2 regions of the Ensifer sp. ENS06 genome follow, and region 1 is predicted to be linked to the other one. Evidence: riboswitches for the same ligand, from Rfam matches in the RefSeq annotation. Region 1 holds a riboswitch; the other holds the start of a gene.

Region 1 (5,514 bases):
GGAATGGCGCTGACTCCGCGACCTGCCGCCACGAGCTGAAGCATCATTTCCGTCGTCTCGACATTGCGGTGGTGGCGCGGCCGGCAGTTGGCGGGCACCAGGAATTGCGTGAACACATCCAGCCGCTCCGGCGGTACCGGATAGGTGAACAGCGTCTCATCCAGCAGGTCCGCAGGTTCGGCATGGCGTTTCAGCGCCAGCGGATGATCGGCTGGAACGGCAAGCACCAGTTCGTAGTCGAACACCGGCAGATAATGGATGCCTGGCATCTCGATCGGATCCGGCGTGATCAGGATATCGATCTCGTATCCCGTCAGCGCCGCCACGCCGCCGAACGCGAATGATGTCGTCAGTTCCAGACCAACATCCGGCCATTCCATGAGATAGGGCTTTGTAACGCCCATCAGCCACTGGTGGCAAGGATGGCATTCCATGCCGATTTTCAGCGAGCCTCGCTGGCCGTGGCGATAATCCGACAGGACGTCCTCAGCCCTTTCGATTTGGGGCAAAACGCGCTGTGCCAGCGTTACGATGTAGCGACCGACCTCGGTGAGACGAAGGTTGCGACCGTCCTTCTCCCACATCGCCACGCCATAGCGCTCTTCCAGCTTGCGGATCGTGTGGCTGAGAGCGGACTGGGAGACGTTCAGCCGCTCAGCAGCAGCAGTCAGGCTGCCCAAGCGGTCGACTTCACGCAAAATCGATAAATGTTGCCTGTCCAACATGGCTATGCCCGCCCATGGTGACAAGGAACAACGTCTACAGGGGCACCATCGCCGACAGGAACCGGCCGGTGGTCCGTGTCGATCGCGACCATGGTAAAATGTCCCGTGGCCGTAATATGTCTCTCGCCCGTCAGCAGATTTTCGGACCAGAGTTTCGTTTCGATGGACATAGAACTGCGGCCAACGCGCTCGACGCGTGCCTCTGCCTCGACGATTTCCCCGATCTCAACTGCCCTCGCAAAGTCGATACGCTCGGATGAGGCCAGTGCCACGAGCTTGCCGGAGTAGCGCGACGCTGCAACGAATGCGGCTTTGGTCATGTAAGAGATCGCTTCGCCGCCGAACATCCGGCCGACACTATTTGCCTGATCCGGGAAGACGATCTCAACCATGGCAACGATATCCTTGATGTTCGGGGTTTCCGTGACAACGAGTTCGGGCAAAGCATAGCTTGCGGCGTACTCGCCCTTCGGAATGGCGACCATATGGAAGATGCCGCGCGTACAGGTGTGCCGCTGACGACCGACAACGGTTTCCGCAACCACTTCGACCTCGACCGTCAGGGAACGGCGGCCGGCCTTGACTGGTTTGGCCGTGAATTCGACGATATGCCCGATGCGGGCAGGCTGCCGGAAATCAATGCGCTCGCAAGAGGCGGTCACGAATGGCGCCCGTCCGAAACGGGTAGCCGCGATAAAGGCAACGCGATCCATGAGAGCGAGCCCGGTTCCCCCGAAGAGGGTGCCGTGGTGGTTGGTGTCTCCGGGAAAGACGATATCGATGAGACTGGTTATAGAGCCATGCTGGGCGGGTTTTTCTATCGTCGCGGTCTCTGTCATCGGCGCTGCCATCAGGTTGCGGCAGGAGCGGCGGCATGACGCAGAGACGACGGCACGGGAATGCCCATCGCGAAAGCGGCACTCCGGGACACCCCGCCCGTGGACGTTATCTATCGCGGCAGGTCTCCTGGCTTACGGGTCGTCGCTCTGGTCCGTCTTCCCGAGGCTTGCCTCAGTGACATGGATGGACTTTCGCTCGCCGTTTACAGTTGCGGGGGCAGCTTCGGCTTCAGGCAATAAAGCCATGACCGAATTCCCTCTTAGCTCCGGACTTTCGTCCGCAGAACCACGATAACGAACCAATGTCGTATGTCGCTGAGGTGGTCAAGGCGTCTATCATTGGTTTGTGCCGGAAGTGGCGGTTACTGTCTCGGCCGAGGTATGGCTCATGATCGCTAGCATTCGGCTCATCACGGTGAGGCTCGCAAGATACCGACATCCCGGGTTTCGTAGCAGGCTATCTCTTAAATCATGAACACGGCTCATGCTTCCGTGAGATAATACCATTTTTGTTCGATCGACCTCTCAGGCATAAAACGCGCACCGCTCTGAAGCATGGACAGTTAAAGGCCGTCGACTGAAACAATGGAAAATGCCATCCGGTGCGTCCTGACGTCAATAAATTCAGGATTTATCTCGAGATTAGGACGAACGATCGCAATGATTAGAGATTTTAATTTCAATATAAAGAGAATTTCTTTTGATGAGGACTATTGCCCGTCAGAGAATACGCGAATTACGACGAATTTTGCTAACTTGGCCAGGGGGGAGAACCGCCAGGAGAACCTCCGCAACGCCTTGAAGATGATTGACAATCGTTTCAACGCTCTGGCGCATTGGGATAACCCAGAAGGCGATCGCTATTCTGTCGAACTCGAAATCATTTCGGTTGAGATGAATGTCGGTGCTGAAGGCAGCAATGATGCCTTTCCCCTGATTGAAATCCTGAAAACGAATATTGTCGATCAGAAGACAGGCGAACGCATTGAGGGCATCGTAGGGAATAATTTTTCCTCATACGTCCGAGATTACGACTTCAGTGTTGTGCTGCCAAAGTACAATAAGGATCGCCCCGGATTCAGCACGCCAGAGAATTTTGGCGACTTGCATGGAAACCTATTCAAGTCTTTCCTGAAGTCCAATGCTTACAAAGAGCATTTTCATAAGCCCCCGGTCATCTGCCTGAGTGCCTCGAGCAGCAAGACATATCGTCGAAGTGGAAATCATCATCCTGTATTAGGCTTAGAATACCAACAGGATGAATTGTCTTCGACAGATCTCTACTTCCAAAAAATGGGGTTGCAGGTCCGATTTTTCATGCCGCCGAATAGCGTTGCGCCTTTTGCGTTTTATTTTCTCGGCGATCTGCTTGATGACTATACCAATCTTGAGCTCATCAGCACCATCAGCACGATGGAGACTTTTCAGAAGATTTACCGGCCCGAGATTTACAACGCCAATTCCGCTGCAGGGGCCTGCTATCAGCCAAGTCTTAAGCATCAGGATTATTCACTGACTCGAATTGTCTACGATCGCGAGGAACGGAGCCGGCTGGCTGTTGAGCAGGGAACGTTTGCTGAGGAGCACTTCATCAAGCCGTACAAGTCAATTCTTGAGCAATGGTCTGCCAAACACGTTCCCTGACGAACCAGAAATACAAGGTCCTATATCATGAAAACACTGTTGCCCACGTCTACCGCCGGCAGCTTGCCGAAACCCTCTTGGCTTGCACAACCCGAGAAACTCTGGTCACCCTGGAAATTGCACGATGAGGAATTGATCGAGGGAAAGCGGGACGCTCTGCGTTTGGCGCTGGACGATCAGCAGCGGGCAGGCATCGATATCGTCAGTGATGGTGAGCAAACGCGCCAGCATTTCGTCACGACGTTCATCGAGCACCTCGACGGAGTTGATTTTGAAAAACGCGAGACCGTCAGAATCCGGGATCGCTATGACGCGAGTGTTCCGACAGTTGTCGGCGCCGTGTCTCGCCAAAGACCGGTTTTTGTTGAAGATGCCAAGTTCCTACGTCAGCAGACCGCGCAGCCAATCAAATGGGCTTTGCCGGGTCCGATGACCATGATCGATACGCTCTTTGACAACCACTATAAAAGCCGCGAAAAGCTGGCCTGGGAATTCGCCAAGATCCTCAATCAGGAAGCCAGGGAACTAGAGGCTGCTGGCGTCGATATCATCCAGTTCGATGAGCCCGCATTTAACGTCTTTTTCGACGAAGTGAATGACTGGGGTGTTGCCACTTTGGAAAAGGCAATCGAAGGGCTCAAATGCGAAACTGCCGTTCATATCTGCTACGGATATGGCATCAAGGCCAACACAGACTGGAAGAACACTTTGGGGTCGGAGTGGCGGCAATATGAGGAGTCTTTCCCGAAACTGCAGAAATCCAGTATCGGCATGATCTCCCTGGAATGTCACAACTCTCATGTTCCAATGGATTTGATCGAACTGGTCCGGGGCAAGAAGGTGATGGTCGGAGCCATCGACGTGGCAAGCAATACCATCGAAACGCCAGAGGAAGTGGCCGCTACTCTGCGAAAAGCACTTCAGTTTGTCGATGCCGACAAACTTTGCCCTTGTACCAATTGTGGCATGGCACCCCTGTCCCGTCGAGTTGCGAGAGGCAAGCTGAATGCCTTGAGTGCAGGCGCGGAATTCGTCCGAAAAGAACTCATGGCCTAGTGCTGGCTGAGCAGCAGGAGGCCGACACGAACATGGTGGACCACCGCTTCAACATTGTGGACAAAGCCACGTTTCGCAACGGCATGTCGCGCCTCGGCTCTGCGGTCAACGTCGTCACTACCAGATACGGCGGCAAGCGCTACGGCTTCACGGCCTCGGCGGTCTGTAGTGTGAGCGACACGCCGGCAACACTTCTCGTCTGCATCAATCGCGCAAACTCGTGTTTTCACGCTTTCGAGGACACGCGCCACTTTTGCGTCAACACACTGATGCCGGGCCAGGAGGACATCTCCAACCACTTTGGCGGAAAGACGCCCGCCGAAGACCGCTTTACGATGGGGCAATGGACTGAGGGCCCCACTGGAACCCCAGTCCTGGCCAACGCCTCAGTCAGTTTTGAATGCGAGTTCACCAATGCCGTCGATGAGGCGACACACCGCATCTTCTTCGGGCGAGTCATCGATATTCGTGAGAGCGAAGAACAGTCGACGCTGCTCTACTGCATGCGTCGCTATATCCGCGCCTAAGTCCACACGGTCAGATCGCTCCCGGTCGGCCGCGTTGACCGGCTGAAGCCGCCTGAGAGCCTCCTCCTTCATTGTAAGATCGGCCTCCATGTAGATATGCGTCGTGCTGATGTCCTCGTGTCCGAGCCATAGCGCGATCACGGTAAGGTCGACCCCGGACTGCAGCAGATGCGTTCGGCTACGCCCACGGCCGGGCGGGTATTGCTTCGAACACCGGATCGAATGGCCGCCGGCCAATCGATCCTGACCCACGGCGCTGGGCGGGCGCCTTTCACGACATGCGGCACAATCGCCCCGATCCTCGATCGGGCATCGTAGAATGCTATCTGGAGTTCAGCCGTGACCGACCACGCCAAACTATCGTCATTCATCGCCATCCCCCACAACCCACACACCTCGAAGTGAACCACACGTCTTCAACAGTTCAGGGCGTGATAGACTTCCGCTCGGCCCAACTCGGAGTATGCGAACGTTGCCCTCATAGCGGCGGAATAGTCCGCCGTTGCTTCCGGCTCGATGCCGCCTTCTTTCGCTATCGCGCCGACCGCCACCAAGGCCGAGGAAAGCGCATTGACCACTCCTTGGGAAGCGATCGGATCGAAGGTGGCGGCAGCATCGCCGATAGCAATCCAGTCTTTGCCTGCTGCATGCCTTAGGCAAGCTGCTGATGCGTTGAACCTCTCGCCACGCGCCATACGCCGGCACTCGTCCCGATAAACGGTC
Region 2 (5,514 bases), on a different contig from region 1:
CCTCACTAACCATCCGGTAACGATGTCCAGCTAATTGTTCTTCTCGCGGCGGGGGACTGCCGCCGGTCCGGATCAGGTTTGTGCGTCCCGGACTTTGAGCGAACCTTCGGTGTGTTTTTCCGAAGTGACCAGGCGTTTTTTGGCGGCCGCATCCCTCTTGAAGAGGTTGATGCGGCCTTCGCATTTCAGGGCCAATGCCGGACATAAAAAAAACCGCCCCGAAGGGGCGGTGGAGGAGGCTCTGGGAGGAGAGCTCGAAGGGGCTTCCGCCCCGATCGCTGGCGTTAGCCGACGTTCGACGTGCGGATGACGCCGAGCGGGCCGAAGGGCGCGTCGACGACGAGGTTGCGTACGCGCGACTGGCTGGACGGAACCTTCGAGTTCCAGGCGATCTGAACGAAATTGGGCTTGCTGAAAATATACAGCATGGACATGAACCTTGAGAGGCCGGAGGCCTATCCTCCGGGGCGTGTTGCTATGCCGCTGATATAGGTGTGCGCTGCAAAAAATTGAATGCCAAACTCGCCACGCCATGTCGCATTCTGGCTATCGGCCGCGACATTTTCGACAAGCCTTGCGAAAGCGCGAAACAATGCGTGAAAGGGCTTTGTCAATTGCGGCGAAATCGTGTCGAAACAGACCTTTGCCGCTGCCCGTTTCAGTGTTACCGATGGCCGCATGACACGCAGGATCATGTTGCAGGGAACCGGCTCGGATGTCGGAAAATCGGTATTGGTGGCGGGGCTCTGCCGGCTTGCCGCCAATCAGGGCCTGAAGGTCCGGCCGTTCAAGCCGCAGAACATGTCGAACAACGCCGCCGTTTCCGACGACGGCGGCGAGATCGGCCGCGCGCAATGGCTGCAGGCGCTGGCCGCGCGCGTGCCGTCGTCGGTGCACATGAACCCGGTGCTCCTGAAGCCGCAGTCGGACGTGGGCAGCCAGATCGTCGTTCAGGGCAAGGTCGCCGGGCAGGCTAGGGGGCGGGAATATCAGGCGCTCAAGCCCAAGCTGCTGGGCGCCGTCATGGAGAGTTTCGAACAAATATCGGCCGGTGCCGATCTCGTGGTGGTCGAAGGCGCCGGCTCGCCGGCCGAAATCAACCTCAGGCCCGGCGACATCGCCAATATGGGCTTTGCGACACGGGCCAACGTGCCGGTCGTGCTGGTCGGCGACATCGACCGCGGCGGGGTGATCGCCTCGCTGGTCGGCACGCATGCGATCCTGGCCGAGGAAGACCGGCGCATGGTGACCGGCTATCTCATCAACAAGTTCCGCGGCGACGTCACGCTGTTCGACGACGGCATTGCTGCCGTCAACCGCTACACCGGCTGGCCCTGCTTCGGCGTCGTGCCGTGGCTGAAGGCGGCGGCACGCCTGCCGGCGGAAGATTCCGTCGTGCTGGAGAAGCTGACGCGCGGCGAGGGGCGGGCGCTGAAGGTTGCCGTCCCGGTACTGTCGCGCATCGCCAATTTCGACGACCTCGATCCGCTCGCCGCCGAACCGGAGATTGATCTCGTCTTCGTGCGGCCTGGCAGTCCCATTCCGGCAGACGCTGGCCTCGTCGTCATTCCCGGGTCGAAATCGACCATCGGCGACCTCATCGATTTCCGTGCGCAAGGGTGGGACCGTGACCTCGAACGTCATGTGCGCCGGGGCGGCCGGGTCATCGGCATCTGCGGCGGCTACCAGATGCTCGGCCGGCGCGTCACCGATCCGCTCGGCATCGAGGGCGGCGAACGTGCGGTCGAGGGCCTCGGGCTGCTCGACGTCGAGACCGAGATGGCGCCGGAAAAGACGGTGCGCAACAGCCGCGCCTGGTCGCTGGAGCATGATGTGGCGCTCGAAGGCTACGAAATCCATCTTGGCAAGACGCAAGGTGCGGACTGTGGCCGGCCGTCGGTGCGCATCGACAATCGCGCCGACGGCGCGCTTTCGGCCGATGGCCGCGTGATGGGCACCTACCTGCATGGGCTCTTCACCAGCGACGCCTATCGCGGCGCGCTGCTCAAGAGTTTCGGCATCGAAGGCGGCGCCAACAACTACCGCCAATCGGTCGATGCGGCGCTCGACGATGTCGCGAACGAACTGGAGGCTGTGCTCGATCGTCGCTGGCTGGACGAGTTGCTCAGGCACTAGGGACGCGGCAACGGTCAGCCAGCAGGTCCGGTACGTCGGGCCCAACAGGAGCAACGAGCTTATCCGACGGAACTACGCTGCGACATCGTGCTCCTCGCTTGCGGCTTCCCAGACTTCCCGCGCGGCATCCAGGTTCATCAGGGCAATCCCCAAGCCGACAATCAGGTCCGGCCAGGCCGACTGCCACAGATAGGCTGTCGCCAGACCCGCGGCGATGATGGCCACATTGGCGAAGGCATCGTTGCGGGCGGAGAGAAATGCTGCCCGCGTGAGGCTGCCGCTCGTGTGACGGTAGGCGACGAGCAGATAGGCGCAGAAGAGGTTGACCACCAGCGCCCCAAGTCCGGTCAGGGACAGGGCAAAGGGCTCTGGCGGGACCGGATCCATGAACTTCGCCCAGGCCGTCCAAAGGAAGGCCAGCGCCGGTACCAGTAGAATGAACGCCATCGCCATGCCGACCCGCGCGCGGGTCCGCGCCGTCCAGGCCAGAGCAAAGAAAATCAGCATGTTGACGGAAGCGTCTTCGAGGAAGTCGACGCTGTCGGCCATGAGGGACACCGAGCCGATGGAAAGCGCGACAAGGAGTTCGACCCCGAAATAGCCGAGGTTCAACAGGGAGACGATGAGGACGACGCGGCGCAGGTCGGTATCCACTCGAAAGGTTCCTTTTCTGGCGAAATTCGCCCTCGGCACTTTGACACAGGTGTTAGCAGCAGTTTGCTATCCATAGCACTAGGTTTCGACATCGGTTCCGTTCACACTGCCGTCGTGCCTGACGCCCGACAAATCGTCGCGTGGCGCAACTCGGCCGGGGAGGCGTCGCATGCGTCGATTGACTTTGGGCTGCCCGCTTCCTAATCATCAGGTGTTGGATGGTTCCCCCTTGTCGTGGCGATCTGGGGGAATAATTGGGAATGTGACGGATGGACCCAAATCGGGCATCCTTATCGCAGCCGACCCCGCGACTGTAGAACGGTCAGGGTTCGCCATCGGGTTTGGTGCCGGGCTGTCGGCCGGTTGCACGGGCAATCGGGGCAGGTCGGGGATCAAGCCGGAAAAGCCACTGGCGTGGCATCGTGATCAGCCGGGTTTGGACGCCTCTTCTTCTACGAATCGTCCGCCTTTCACGATGTCCCTCACAGCGCCCATGCGTCGGAGACGACGCGCAAAGGTTCGCTGTGGCACCGGAAAGACGCCGGGAAGGTGAGGCGGGCCGCTCGGGCCCTGACATCGGAACCTTGCCCTTTAAGGGCGAGGCGATGTTCGGCCCGTGACGCCGTGAGCCAGGAGACCTGCCATCCGGCATGGGCATTCCGCCCGAGGGGACTTTTGTCTCCAACGCCATCACGGAGGTTGTTTTGGCTCGCAGATGTTTTCAAGAACGCGCCCGTGGCGCGTCCGATGGCTTTTGCCACCGACGGCTGATTTGGGAATGTTGAGGCAGCCACGATGAGCAGTCTCAGCGCCGGGCCCGTGCTGGTCCTTGGCGGCGCCCGTTCCGGCAAGTCCAGCTTTTCCGAGAGGCTCGTCGAAGCGTCCGGTCTCACCATGCATTATGTCGCCACGGGCCGCGCCTGGGACGACGAAATGCGCGAGCGCATCGACCATCACCGGACGCGCCGCGGCGAGGGCTGGACGACGCATGAGGAGCCGCTCGATCTCGTCGGCATCCTCAGACGCATCGATGATCCCAGCCATGTGGTCCTGATCGACTGCCTGACGCTATGGGTAACCAATCTCATGCTGGAAGAGCGCGACATGACGGCGGAGTTCGCCGCCCTTGTTGCGTATCTGCCTGAGGCGCGGGCGCGCCTCGTCTTTGTTTCCAATGAGGTCGGCCTCGGCATCGTGCCCGAGAACCGCATGGCCCGCGAGTTTCGCGACCATGCCGGCCGGCTTCACCAGATCGTTGCGGAGAAATCCGCTGAAGTTTACTTTGTCGCGGCCGGTTTGCCGCTGAAAATGAAGGGTTGATCCATGACCACTGCGAGAGCCAACCAGGGCAAGATCCCGGCGACCGTCATCACCGGCTTCCTCGGCGCCGGCAAGACGACGATGATCCGCAACCTGCTGCAGAACGCCGACGGCAAGCGCATCGCGCTGATCATCAACGAGTTCGGCGATCTCGGCGTCGACGGCGATGTCTTGAAGGGCTGCGGTGCCGAGGCCTGCACCGAGGACGACATCATCGAGCTTACCAATGGCTGCATCTGCTGCACCGTGGCTGACGATTTCATCCCGACCATGACGAAGCTGCTCGAGCGTGAAAACCGCCCTGACCACATCATCATCGAAACCTCGGGCCTTGCCCTGCCGCAGCCGCTGATCGCCGCTTTCAACTGGCCGGATATCCGCAGCGAAGTGACCGTCGATGGCGTCGTCACCGTGGTCGACAGCGCCGCCGTTGCCGCTGGCCGCTTTGCCGACGACCACGACAAGGTCGATGCGCTGCGCGTCGAGGACGACAATCTCGATCACGAAAGCCCGATCGAGGAGCTGTTCGAGGACCAACTGACGGCTGCCGATCTCATCGTTCTCAACAAGACCGATCTGATCGATGCCTCCGGCCTCAAGGCCGTACGCGACGAGGTGTCTTCGCGCACCAGCCGCAAGCCGACGATGATCGAGGCGAAGAACGGCGAAGTCGCCGCTGCCATCCTGCTTGGCCTCGGTGTCGGCACGGAAAGCGATATCGCCAACCGCAAGTCGCATCACGAGATGGAGCACGAGGCAGGTGAGGAGCACGATCACGACGAGTTCGACAGCTTCGTCGTCGAGCTCGGTTCGATCGCCGATCCCTCGGCGTTCATCGATAGCCTGAAGGGCGTGATCGCGGAGCACGACGTTCTGCGCCTCAAGGGTTTTGCCGACGTGCCCGGCAAGCCGATGCGCCTCCTGATCCAGGCGGTCGGGGCCCGCATCGACCAGTATTACGACCGCGCCTGGGGCGCCGGCGAAAAGCGCGGTACGCGCCTCGTCGTCATCGGCCTGCACGACATGGACGAGGCGGCGGTGCGCGCTGCGATTACCGCGCTCGTCTAGATCGTTCTTTGAGTGAAATGATCTAACGCATTGAAATGATGCAGTTCCGGATGGAAAACGCTTTTAGCGTTTTCGTTCGGAATTGCCCCACCGGACAAGACGAATGCATCTGCTTCTCGCCCAGAAAGGAACGATCGCCGACGGCAACGAGGCGATCGACCTTGGGCAAACGCCGGCCGATATCCTTTTCCTATCAGCCGCCGATACCGAGCTCTCCTCGATCGCCGCGGCTCACGGCCGACGCGACGGAGGCTTGAGCCTGCGCATCGCCAGCCTGATGAGCCTGATGCACCCAATGTCGGTCGACACTTACGTCGAGCGCACGGCGCGTCACGC

The links. Region 1 has a riboswitch for cobalamin ahead of IB279_RS34305 (acyl-CoA thioesterase). Riboswitches for the same ligand answer to the same signal wherever they lie in the genome.
Region 2: it holds a riboswitch for cobalamin, as region 1 does, so the genes downstream of both, cobU (bifunctional adenosylcobinamide kinase/adenosylcobinamide-phosphate guanylyltransferase) here and IB279_RS34305 (acyl-CoA thioesterase) in region 1, are expected to answer to the same signal.

The regions. Positions count from the first base shown of each region.
Region 1 covers NZ_JACVBC010000019.1:105,778-111,291, reverse strand. The annotation lists gene IB279_RS34310 (LysR family transcriptional regulator) at 1-725, opposite strand, end outside; gene IB279_RS34305 (acyl-CoA thioesterase) at 728-1,576, opposite strand; cobalamin riboswitch at 1,664-1,870, opposite strand; gene IB279_RS34300 (DUF1852 domain-containing protein) at 2,225-3,208, shown strand; gene IB279_RS34295 (methionine synthase) at 3,236-4,264, shown strand; gene IB279_RS34290 (flavin reductase) at 4,297-4,791, shown strand; gene IB279_RS34285 (NAD(P)/FAD-dependent oxidoreductase) at 5,208-5,514, opposite strand, start outside.
Region 2 covers NZ_JACVBC010000002.1:310,257-315,770, reverse strand. The annotation lists gene IB279_RS10605 (hypothetical protein) at 285-428, opposite strand; gene IB279_RS10600 (cobyric acid synthase) at 679-2,136, shown strand; gene IB279_RS10595 (cation transporter) at 2,209-2,790, opposite strand; cobalamin riboswitch at 2,993-3,451, shown strand; gene cobU (bifunctional adenosylcobinamide kinase/adenosylcobinamide-phosphate guanylyltransferase) at 3,586-4,110, shown strand; gene cobW (cobalamin biosynthesis protein CobW) at 4,114-5,178, shown strand; gene cobN (cobaltochelatase subunit CobN) at 5,282-5,514, shown strand, end outside.